DNA from 3 places in the Bacillus sp. CIS52 genome. Region 2 is predicted to be linked to each of the others. Evidence: riboswitches for the same ligand, from Rfam matches in the RefSeq annotation. Region 2 holds a riboswitch; each other region holds the start of a gene.

Region 1 (3,252 bases), 230 kb from region 2:
TCCATTCGGGGAACCGGATATCATAGCAGATCAGCCCGGCGCACTTGACACCGTCAAGCTCAAAGGAACCATCACTGTTTCCTGCTGTCAGATACAGATGTTCATCCATCAGCTGAAACAGATGGGCTTTCTGATAGCGCTTCACGATCTTTCCGCTGTTATCGGCGGTGTACATAGTGTTATAGACATTTTCGCCTTCTTTGACTGCAAAAGATCCGGCAACGAGGTGTACGTTGTATGCTTTGGCCGTTTTTTTAAGCCATTGTGCCGAAACTTCGCCGTTTTCATCCGCCAGCTGGTCAAGCCGTGTGAGATCATAGCCGGTCGTCCACAGCTCAGGAAGCACGATGACATCAGCATGGCGGCTTTCTTGCTCAATCAAAGATTCTGCTTTTTTGAAGTTTTCTGAAGGATTTCCGTATGAAATATCAAATTGCAAACAGGAAACGGTCCATTTCATTTTTTATACACCTCAAGTTTCTCTTTACTTTTTTTATTTAACCATATATGATGATGGACTATCATTTCAAGACATTTTTAGAAGGTGAAAATATGAACTTTGAAGTCTCAGATGTACTCAAACAGCTGCCGGAACAATTTTTTGCATCTTTGGTGCAAAAGGTCAATCAAAAGCTGAAAGAAGGCAAAGACATCATCAATTTAGGACAGGGGAATCCCGATCAGCCGACACCTCAGCATATCGTTGAAGAAATGAAGCGCGCCGTCGAAAAGCCGGAAAATCATAAATACTCATCATTCCGGGGCGCTTACAGCTTCAAAAAAGCTGCGGCTGAATTTTATGAAAGGGAGTACGGGGTGACGCTTGACCCGGAAACGGAAGTAGCCGTGCTGTTCGGAGGCAAGGCGGGGCTTGTTGAGCTTCCGCAATGTCTTTTGAACCCGGGAGATACCATTCTTGTGCCTGATCCCGGATATCCTGACTACTGGTCGGGGGTCGCCCTTGCGAAAGCGAAAATGGAAATGATGCCTCTGACGGAAGATAGAGGGTTTCTCCCCGATTACAGCGCAATTCCTGAAAAGGTGCAGAACGAGGCGAAGCTGCTGTATCTCAATTATCCGAATAATCCGACCGGTGCTGTGGCAACAGAGGCGTTTTTCGAGGAGACGGTCAGCTTTGCGGAACAAAACGGCATTTGTGTCGTTCATGATTTCGCATACGGGGCCGTCGGTTTTGACGGGCATAAACCGCTGAGCTTTTTGCAGACGGAAGGCGCAAAAGAAACGGGGATTGAAATCTATACTTTGTCCAAAACGTATAACATGGCGGGCTGGCGGGTCGGATTTGCCGTCGGAAACGCGTCTGTCATCGAAGCGATCAATCTTTATCAAGATCATATGTTTGTCAGTCTGTTTCCCGCGGCGCAGCAAGCGGCAGCCGCCGCTCTTTTGGCGGATCAGACGTGCGTCGCAGCGCAAAATGACAGATATGAGTCGAGACGCAATGCCTGGATTGCAGCCTGCCGTGATATCGGCTGGGATGTGAAGGCTCCGGCGGGTTCCTTTTTTGCATGGCTTCCGGTGCCGGACGGTTATACGTCGCAGTCGTTTTCAGATCTGCTTTTGGAAAAAGCGGATGTCTCGGTCGCAGCCGGAAACGGGTTCGGAAAATTCGGAGAAGGCTATATAAGAGTCGGTCTTCTGACAAGTGAAGAAAGACTTAAAGAAGCTGCGGAACGGATCGGGAAGCTGAATCTTTTCACCCGAAAAAGCATTGACATATCAGGATAACAATGCGATAATTCAAAATACTTTATAAAATCATTATTCTTATCAAGAGCAGGCAGAGGGACGAGCCCGATGAAGCCCGGCAACCGACTGATAAAGCACGGTGCTAATTCTTGCAGCAGGAGCTGAGAGATAAGATTCGGACATAACACGAAGCCTCTTTCTGCTCTTAAGGAAGAGGCTTTTTTATGTTTTGCGAAAGAAAGAGAGGCGTTCACGCATGAGCGAAGTATTGGCAACATATCTTCTGACAGACACAACGGACAGTGAAAAGCGGGCGGAACAGATTGCGGCGGGGCTGACGGTAGGCTCCTGGACGGATCTGCCCCTGGTGAAACAGGAACAGCTCAGAAAGCATAAAGGCCGGGTCGTGAAAGTTGAGGAAAAAGAAGGGGCCAAAGAAAACGAAACACAATCCGTCATCACCATCGCCTATCCTGAGGCGAACTTTTCAAGAGATATTCCGGCCGTCCTGACGACGGTATTCGGAAAGCTGTCACTGGACGGAAAAATAAAATTGACTGATCTTGAATTTTCCGAAGGGTTTAAACGCTCCCTTCCCGGGCCGAAATTCGGTATATACGGCATCCGCAAACTGCTGGGCGAATTTGAAAGACCGCTTCTGATGAGCATCTTTAAAGGCGTGATTGGACGGGATCTCGCCGACATTAAAGAACAGCTCAGACAGCAGGCGCTCGGCGGCGTGGATCTTATTAAAGATGACGAAATTTTCTTTGAAAATGAACTGGCTCCGTTTGAAACCCGCATTATCGAAGGAAAACAAGTCCTGAAGGAAACGCGGGAGGAGACGGGGCATAAGACGCTGTACGCCGTAAACCTGACGGGGAGGACTTCTGAATTGCGGGATAAAGCGAGACGCGCGGCAGAACTCGGGGCAGACGCCCTCTTACTGAATGTATTCGCCTACGGCTTAGACGTCATGCAAAGTCTTGCTGAAGATGGGGAAATCCCGCTTCCGATTATGGCGCATCCGGCGGTCAGCGGCGCGTTTACATCATCTCCCGTTTACGGTTTATCGCACGCACTTTTGCTCGGCAAGCTGAACCGCTATTGCGGCGCCGATTTCAGCTTATTTCCGTCACCATACGGATCCGTCGCTCTTCCGAAGGAGTCCGCACTTGCGATCCATCATGAATGTGTAAAGGAAGACGTCTTTCATCCGACGTTTGCCGTCCCGTCAGCAGGCATTCATCCAGGCATGGTGCCATTGTTAATGCGTGATTTCGGTATTGATCACATCATCAATGCAGGCGGAGGCATTCACGGCCATCCGAAAGGAGCCGAGGGCGGCGGAAGAGCGTTCCGCGCCATTATTGATGCGGTGCTTGAAGCACAGCCGATTAAAGAAAAAGCCGCGTCGTGCAAAGATCTTCAGCTCGCATTAGACAAATGGGGAAAGGCGGAATCCGTATGACCCGCACACCGCTGATTATTTGTGATTTCGACGGAACAGTCACCATGAACGACAACATTGTCAGCATGATG
Region 2 (3,252 bases):
ATTAAATAAATTCCGTTGAACAGTTCACACGCCGTGTCAAGAAGCGACTTGGCGATGGCGAGGCCCTCGGCTTTCTGCTTCCGTTTGTCTTCGCCGGCGAGCGCCATTTTTTCGCGGATGCTGTCAGACAGCTTAATGCCCGGGATTTCATGATGAATGAACTCTGCATTGCGGCTGCTCGTTAACGGCATGATTCCGATATACACCGGTGTTTTGAGATGTTTTGTTTCATGATGAATGTCAATGAGCTGCTGCTCTGAGTAGACAGGCTGAGACACGAAGTAGTCAGCGCCGCACTCGATTTTTTTCTCCAGCCGTTTTACGGCCTTATCCAAATGACGGACATTCGGGTTAAATGCCCCCGCTACGGAAAAGTTTGTTTTCTTGCCGAGCGGTTTCCCCGATAAAGAAATGCCCTCGTTGAATTGTTTAATCAGCCTGATCAAGTCAAAGGACGTTAAATCATAGACGGAGGTAGCCCCCGGAAAGTCGCCGATTTTTGAAGGGTCGCCGGTGATAGCTAAAATGTCGGTAAGCCCGAGCGTATCCAGTCCCATTAAATGTGACTGAAGGCCGATGATGTTGCGGTCTCTGCATGTAATATGGACGAGAGAACGGATATCAAGGCGCTCTTTCAGCAATGAACCGCAGGCGGCATTGCTGATTCTCGGTGTCGCCAATGAATTGTCGGCGAGCGTCAGCGCTTCTATGCCGGTTTCCTTTAATTCAGCCGCCGCTTGCAGAAATTTGTCAAAATTCAATTTTTTCGGCGGGTCAAGCTCTACGATAATTGACCGTTTTTGCGCGGCGATTTCGTTTAAACTCGGCTCGGTCCGTTCATCCCGGACGGAGATGACTTCTTCTTCCCGTCTGATTTTCACTTCTTTATCAGTGACCGGTGAAAGTCCGCGCACCGCTTCAGCCATGGCTCTGATATGGTTGGGCGTCGTGCCGCAGCAGCCGCCGATTATGCGAGCGCCCTGAGTGCGGAATTGTACGGCGCTTTCCCGGAAATAGGCATCGTCCGTATCATAAACAAGCCGGCCTTCTTCTAAGGACGGAAGGCTGCTGTTCGGATAGACCGATAAATAAGCGTCACGGAAAATCGGCACTTCGGTGAGCGCTTCAATCATGTGGTACGGGCCGAGCCGGCAATTGATTCCCGTTATATCAGCGCCGAGATCGGCAATTGACCTGAGAGCTTCCCGAAGCGGCGTTCCGTCCTGAAGCACGCCCTGTTCGTGCATGGATACGTTCAGCATGATCGGAAGTTCCGTTTCTTTTCTGGCGATCTTCAGCACTTCGCGCGCCTCTTCTAAATCATAGTATGTTTCCAAAAGCAGGCCGTCCGGCTCTTCGTGCAGCAATAAATAAAGCTGCTCCCGAAAGCTGCGTTTAATCTCTTCAAGGCTGTAGGCGTTTTTGTTAAAGGTGCGGATGCCGCCCATCGTTCCCAATACATAAGCGCCGTCTGAGGAAGCGCGCGCGATTCTGACCGCCTCCTGATTGATTTTTTTCGTTTCATCCTCAAGGCCGTATCTGGAGAGCTTAATAAAATTCGCGCCGTACGTGTTCGTCTGGATGATATCTGCACCGGCTTCCACGTATGCCTTATGTATCCGCTTGATCTCATCGGGCTTAGATACATTCAGTTCCTCAAAACATCTGTCAATGCCGTAGGAGTAGAGGAGAGTGCCCATCGCGCCGTCTCCGATTAAAATCCGTTCTTCTAAGTCTTGTAATAGTCCCATTGTTTGCCTCCTTCATCACATTCAGCAAGGAAAAAAGAGAAATAAAAAAAGTCTTCTTAAGAAGAAGACTTTGTAATCATTTGTCTCTCTTCTTATCTTCCAAGCTGTTTTTAGCTTGCTGGATTTAGCACCTTGGTCATGGTTTGGGTAAACCACTACACCGGTTGCTGAAGCGTCGTCGGGCCAGTCCCTCGGCTTCTCTTGATAAGAACGTTCATGTAATTGTCATGGGTTTCCAAAACTTAACTGTGAAAATCCCTTTCTCCAAATTTACCGAAAATAGAGACAATAATCAATAGGAATCACATAATTTATCTGAAATTAATAAATTGAACGTCAATCGGCAGGTCTGCTCCGCGGACGGCTGCAATAATCTGCTGCAGATCATCTTTATTTTTTCCGGTGACGCGCACTTGGTCGTCCTGAATCTGCGACTTAACCTTCAAGCCGGAGTTTTTAATCACCGCGTTGATTTTTTTTGCGTTGTCTTTATCAATGCCCTGTACAAGCTTCGCGCGCTGGCGCACCGTGCCTCCCGATGCATTTTCGATTTTGCCGTATTCAATGTTTTTCGTCGGCACATCCCGTTTAATCAGCTTGCCGCTCAGCACATCCTTGAGCTGATTCAATTTAAACTCATCATCAGAAATCAGAACGAGTTCTTCCTTTTCTAAAGTCACATCGCTTTTAGATCCTTTAAAGTCATAGCGCGTGCCGATTTCTTTCAGCGTCATCTGAATCGCATTCTGCACTTCAGGAAATTCAACTTTGGATACAATATCAAAAGAACTTTCTTTTGCCATGAGAAAACCTCCTATAACATTTCACTTATGTGTTGATTATAGTAGAATAAAGAGAAATGTCCAACAGCACAAAGCATGAATTTGTGCGAATTGGAAAAAATGAGAAAAACATCAGCCTCTGACGGGCGAAGCAGGAAGGACGATAACATGAAACCAGGGCAGCAGCTCACGCTTAGTATAGATCACCAGACCGATTTCGGTTATTTTTTAACGGACGGCGAGGATACGGTTCTTTTACATAACAGTGAAATCACGGAGGATATCGAAGACAGAGATGAAGTGGACGTATTTATTTACGTCGACCATCAGGAAAGACTCGCGGCGACAATGAAAAAGCCGCTCATCAGCTTTTATGATTACGGATGGGTGGAAGTGACGGACGCAGTGGAAGATATGGGCGTATTCGTCGACGTCGGTCTGTCGAAAGACGCGCTCGTCGCAACGGAGCATCTTCCTCCGTACAAATCCGTCTGGCCGCAAAAAGGCGACAGACTGTATTGCATGCTGAAGGTGACAAGCCGCGGACGCATGTTTGCCAAGCCGGCGCCTGAGGATATCATCAGTGAATTATTTACGGATGCAGAGGAAGACGTCATGAATAAAGACTTGACAGGCACGGTGTACAGACTGATCGCATCTGGCTCTTTTCTGATTACAGATGAAGGCATCCGCGCATTTATTCACCCTTCAGAAAGAAA
Region 3 (3,252 bases), 190 kb from region 2:
TGCCGGTAAAATTCTTTATCTTGCTCCATCAGCTCTTCTATGATGACGGGATTTGTCAAAGAGTAAATCGAATTCGGATCCGAATCTTCCATCGTTTCAATCCATTCTTTCGCAATTTGATCCACCCGTTCGGAAAAATAGTCGTACAATGCTTCATTTATCTTCATACCTCTTCTCCTTTCCCATTTCCAATTATAGCGTCAGCTGATGCCGAATCAAAATAAAAGCCGTTGAACCATCCAATTATTTGAAATTATTTAGTGCAATAGATTGCGCCTTTTTTATGAAAATGCTTCAAATGACTCTTTCCGAACGGCATAATCTGCCATAAAATAGTAGCAACACCCTTGAATCCACTCGCAAGCATAAAAAAGGAGGGCTTTTTTATGAATGGTGAAATGCGGTTGATTCCTTATGTCACGGATGAGCAGATCATGGATGTGAACGAGCTTCCTGAGGGTATTAAAGTGATTAAGGCGCCAGAATTGTGGGCAAAAGGGTTTAAAGGAAAGGATATTAAAATCGCGGTGCTTGATACAGGCTGCGACATTAATCATCCTGATTTGAAAGACCGGGTTATCGGCGGAAAAAACTTTACCGATGATGACGAAGGCAAAGAAGACGCGATTTCCGATTACAACGGCCACGGGACACATGTTTCCGGAACGATTGCCGCCAATGATTCAAACGGCGGAATTTCAGGTGTTGCGCCGGAAGCGAGCCTTTTAATCGTTAAAGTTCTCGGCGGTCAAAACGGCAGCGGCAAATACGAATGGATCATTAACGGCATCAACTACGCCGTTGAACAAAAGGCGGACATTATTTCCATGTCACTCGGCGGACCGAACGATGTGCCTGAACTGAAAGAAGCCGTCTCAAATGCGGTAAAAAGCGGTGTACTGGTCGTTTGCGCAGCAGGAAATGAAGGTGACGGAGACGAGCGGACAGAAGAACTGTCGTATCCGGCCGCTTACAACGAAGTGATTGCCGTCGGATCAGTCTCAATCGCCCGTAAATCGTCAGAATTTTCAAACGCAAATAAAGAAATTGACCTCGTGGCGCCCGGAGAAAACATTCTCTCCACCCTTCCCAACCATAAATACGGGAAGCTGACGGGCACTTCAATGGCCGCCCCGCACGTGAGCGGAGCGCTGGCCTTAATAAAAGGGCTTGAACAGGACTCGTTTCAGCGGACGCTTTCTGAAGCCGAAATTTATGCCCAGCTTGTGCGGCGTACTCTTCCTTTGAACATCTCCAAAACATTGGCCGGGAACGGGTTTCTGTATTTAGACGCGCCTGATGTGCTCCTGGAAAGAGCCGAACAGGCACAGCTGCTGTCTTTCTGATATTTTTTTCATATAATGATTGATCCGCTTGTCAAAATCACCAATTTTTAAAATGTGAGATTTTCTATTGACAGTGATCTGAATAAGCTGATAAGATAACCAACAAATGATGTAACTTTTCAAAAAAATTGAAATATTTTCTCTTATCGAGAGTTGGGCGAGGGATTGGCCTTTTGACCCCAACAGCAACCGACCGTAATTCCATTGTGAAATGGGGCGCGTGATTTTTGCGCCGAGACGATAGTCTCCTAAGGCACGGTGCTAATTCCATCAGACGTGATCTGAGAGATAAGAGAGGCTTAAATTTTGATGTTAAAGCCTCTTTCTCTCATGAGAAAGAGGCTTTTTTGTTACATCTCACTTAAAGGAGGAGACTTAATGACTACAATCAAAACTTCAAATCTCGGTTTTCCGAGAATCGGCTTGAACAGAGAATGGAAAAAAGCGCTTGAGGCTTATTGGAAAGGAAACACTGATAAAGAAACGTTTCTTAAAGAGCTTGACGGTTTATTCTTATCGGCTGTCAAAACACAGCTTGACCAAAATATCGACATCGTGCCGGTCTCTGATTTTACTCATTATGACCATGTGCTTGATACAGCTGTCAGCTTTAACTGGATTCCGGAAAGATTCCGCAGTATCACAGATCCCGTTGATACATATTTCGCGATTGCCCGCGGTGTTAAAGACGCCGTTTCCAGTGAAATGACAAAATGGTTCAATACCAACTACCATTACATCGTTCCTGAATATGACGAAAGCATTGAATTCCGTCTGACGAGAAACAAACAGCTTGACGACTACCGCCGGATCAAAGAAGAATTCGGAGCGGAAACGAAACCTGTCATCGTCGGTCCGTACACATTCGTCACGCTTGCGAAAGGATACGAAGAATCAGAGGCGAAAGCGATTCAAAAGCGCCTTGTTCCTCTTTATGTGCAGCTGCTGAAAGAGCTTGAAGCAGAAGGCGTCAAATGGGTTCAGATTGATGAGCCAGCCCTTGTGACAGCCTCTGCTGAAGATGTCCGCGCCGCAAAAGAACTCTATGAATCTATTGCAAAAGAGCTTTCAGGGCTGAATGTCCTCCTGCAGACATACTTCGATTCGGTTGATGCATATGAAGAACTCGTTTCGTATCCTGTACAAGGAATCGGGCTTGATTTCGTGCATGATAAAGGCAGAAACCTTGAGCAATTGAAAAAGTACGGCTTCCCGAAAGATAAAGTGCTGGCAGCCGGTGTGATCGACGGCCGAAACATTTGGAAAATCGATGTTGAAGAACGCCTTGATGCGGCTTTGGATATCCTCAGCCACGCTGATGTTGAGGAGTTATGGATTCAGCCTTCAAGCAGCCTTCTGCACGTGCCGGTGGCGAAACACCCTGACGAGCATCTTGAAAAGGATTTGCTGAACGGCCTGTCATACGCTAAAGAAAAACTGGCGGAACTCGGCGTCTTAAAAGAAGGGCTTCTGTCCGGCAAAGCGGCTGTCAGTGAGCAGATCGAAGAGTCAAAAGCGGCACTTAAAGCTTTGAAAGCATTCGCAACAGGGGCGAACTCAGCTCAAAAAGAAGAATTGAATCAGCTGACAGAAAAAGATTTCTCCCGCCCTGCAAGCTTTGAAGAACGTTTGGCGCTGCAAAATGAATCACTCGGTCTTCCCCTTCTGCCGACGACGACGATCGGAAGCTTCCCCCAATCTGCAGAAGTGCGGAGCGCACGGCAAAAATGGCGGAAAAAAGATTGGACGGATGAACAGTATCAAGCGTTTATTAATGCGGAAACGAAGCGCTGGGTTGAGATTCAGGAAGAAATCGGCTTAGACGTGCTCGTTCACGGAGAATTTGAACGGACGGACATGGTCGAATACTTCGGTGAAAAACTGGCCGGGTTCGCCTTTACGAAAT

What was found. A riboswitch is a leader RNA that binds a small molecule or an ion and turns the genes downstream of it on or off. The one in region 2 is predicted to bind S-adenosylmethionine.
Region 1: linked by a shared signal. The riboswitch ahead of mtnW (2,3-diketo-5-methylthiopentyl-1-phosphate enolase) and the one ahead of ACH32G_RS03800 (bifunctional homocysteine S-methyltransferase/methylenetetrahydrofolate reductase) in region 2 are both predicted to bind S-adenosylmethionine.
Region 3: linked by a shared signal. The riboswitch ahead of metE (5-methyltetrahydropteroyltriglutamate--homocysteine S-methyltransferase) and the one ahead of ACH32G_RS03800 (bifunctional homocysteine S-methyltransferase/methylenetetrahydrofolate reductase) in region 2 are both predicted to bind S-adenosylmethionine.

The regions. Positions count from the first base shown of each region.
Region 1 covers NZ_JBIUFR010000001.1:611,557-614,808, reverse strand. Annotated here, with positions in the region: gene ACH32G_RS02540 (carbon-nitrogen family hydrolase) at 1-460, opposite strand, end outside; gene ACH32G_RS02535 (aminotransferase class I/II-fold pyridoxal phosphate-dependent enzyme) at 553-1,749, shown strand; SAM riboswitch class I at 1,786-1,885, shown strand; gene mtnW (2,3-diketo-5-methylthiopentyl-1-phosphate enolase) at 1,967-3,181, shown strand; gene mtnX (2-hydroxy-3-keto-5-methylthiopentenyl-1-phosphate phosphatase) at 3,178-3,252, shown strand, end outside.
Region 2 covers NZ_JBIUFR010000001.1:836,727-839,978, reverse strand. Annotated here, with positions in the region: gene ACH32G_RS03800 (bifunctional homocysteine S-methyltransferase/methylenetetrahydrofolate reductase) at 1-1,751, opposite strand, end outside; SAM riboswitch class I at 1,841-1,962, opposite strand; gene ACH32G_RS03795 (YajQ family cyclic di-GMP-binding protein) at 2,063-2,554, opposite strand; gene ACH32G_RS03790 (CvfB family protein) at 2,654-3,252, shown strand, end outside.
Region 3 covers NZ_JBIUFR010000001.1:645,532-648,783, forward strand. Annotated here, with positions in the region: gene ACH32G_RS02690 (STAS domain-containing protein) at 1-167, opposite strand, end outside; gene ACH32G_RS02695 (S8 family peptidase) at 387-1,346, shown strand; SAM riboswitch class I at 1,487-1,641, shown strand; gene metE (5-methyltetrahydropteroyltriglutamate--homocysteine S-methyltransferase) at 1,725-3,252, shown strand, end outside.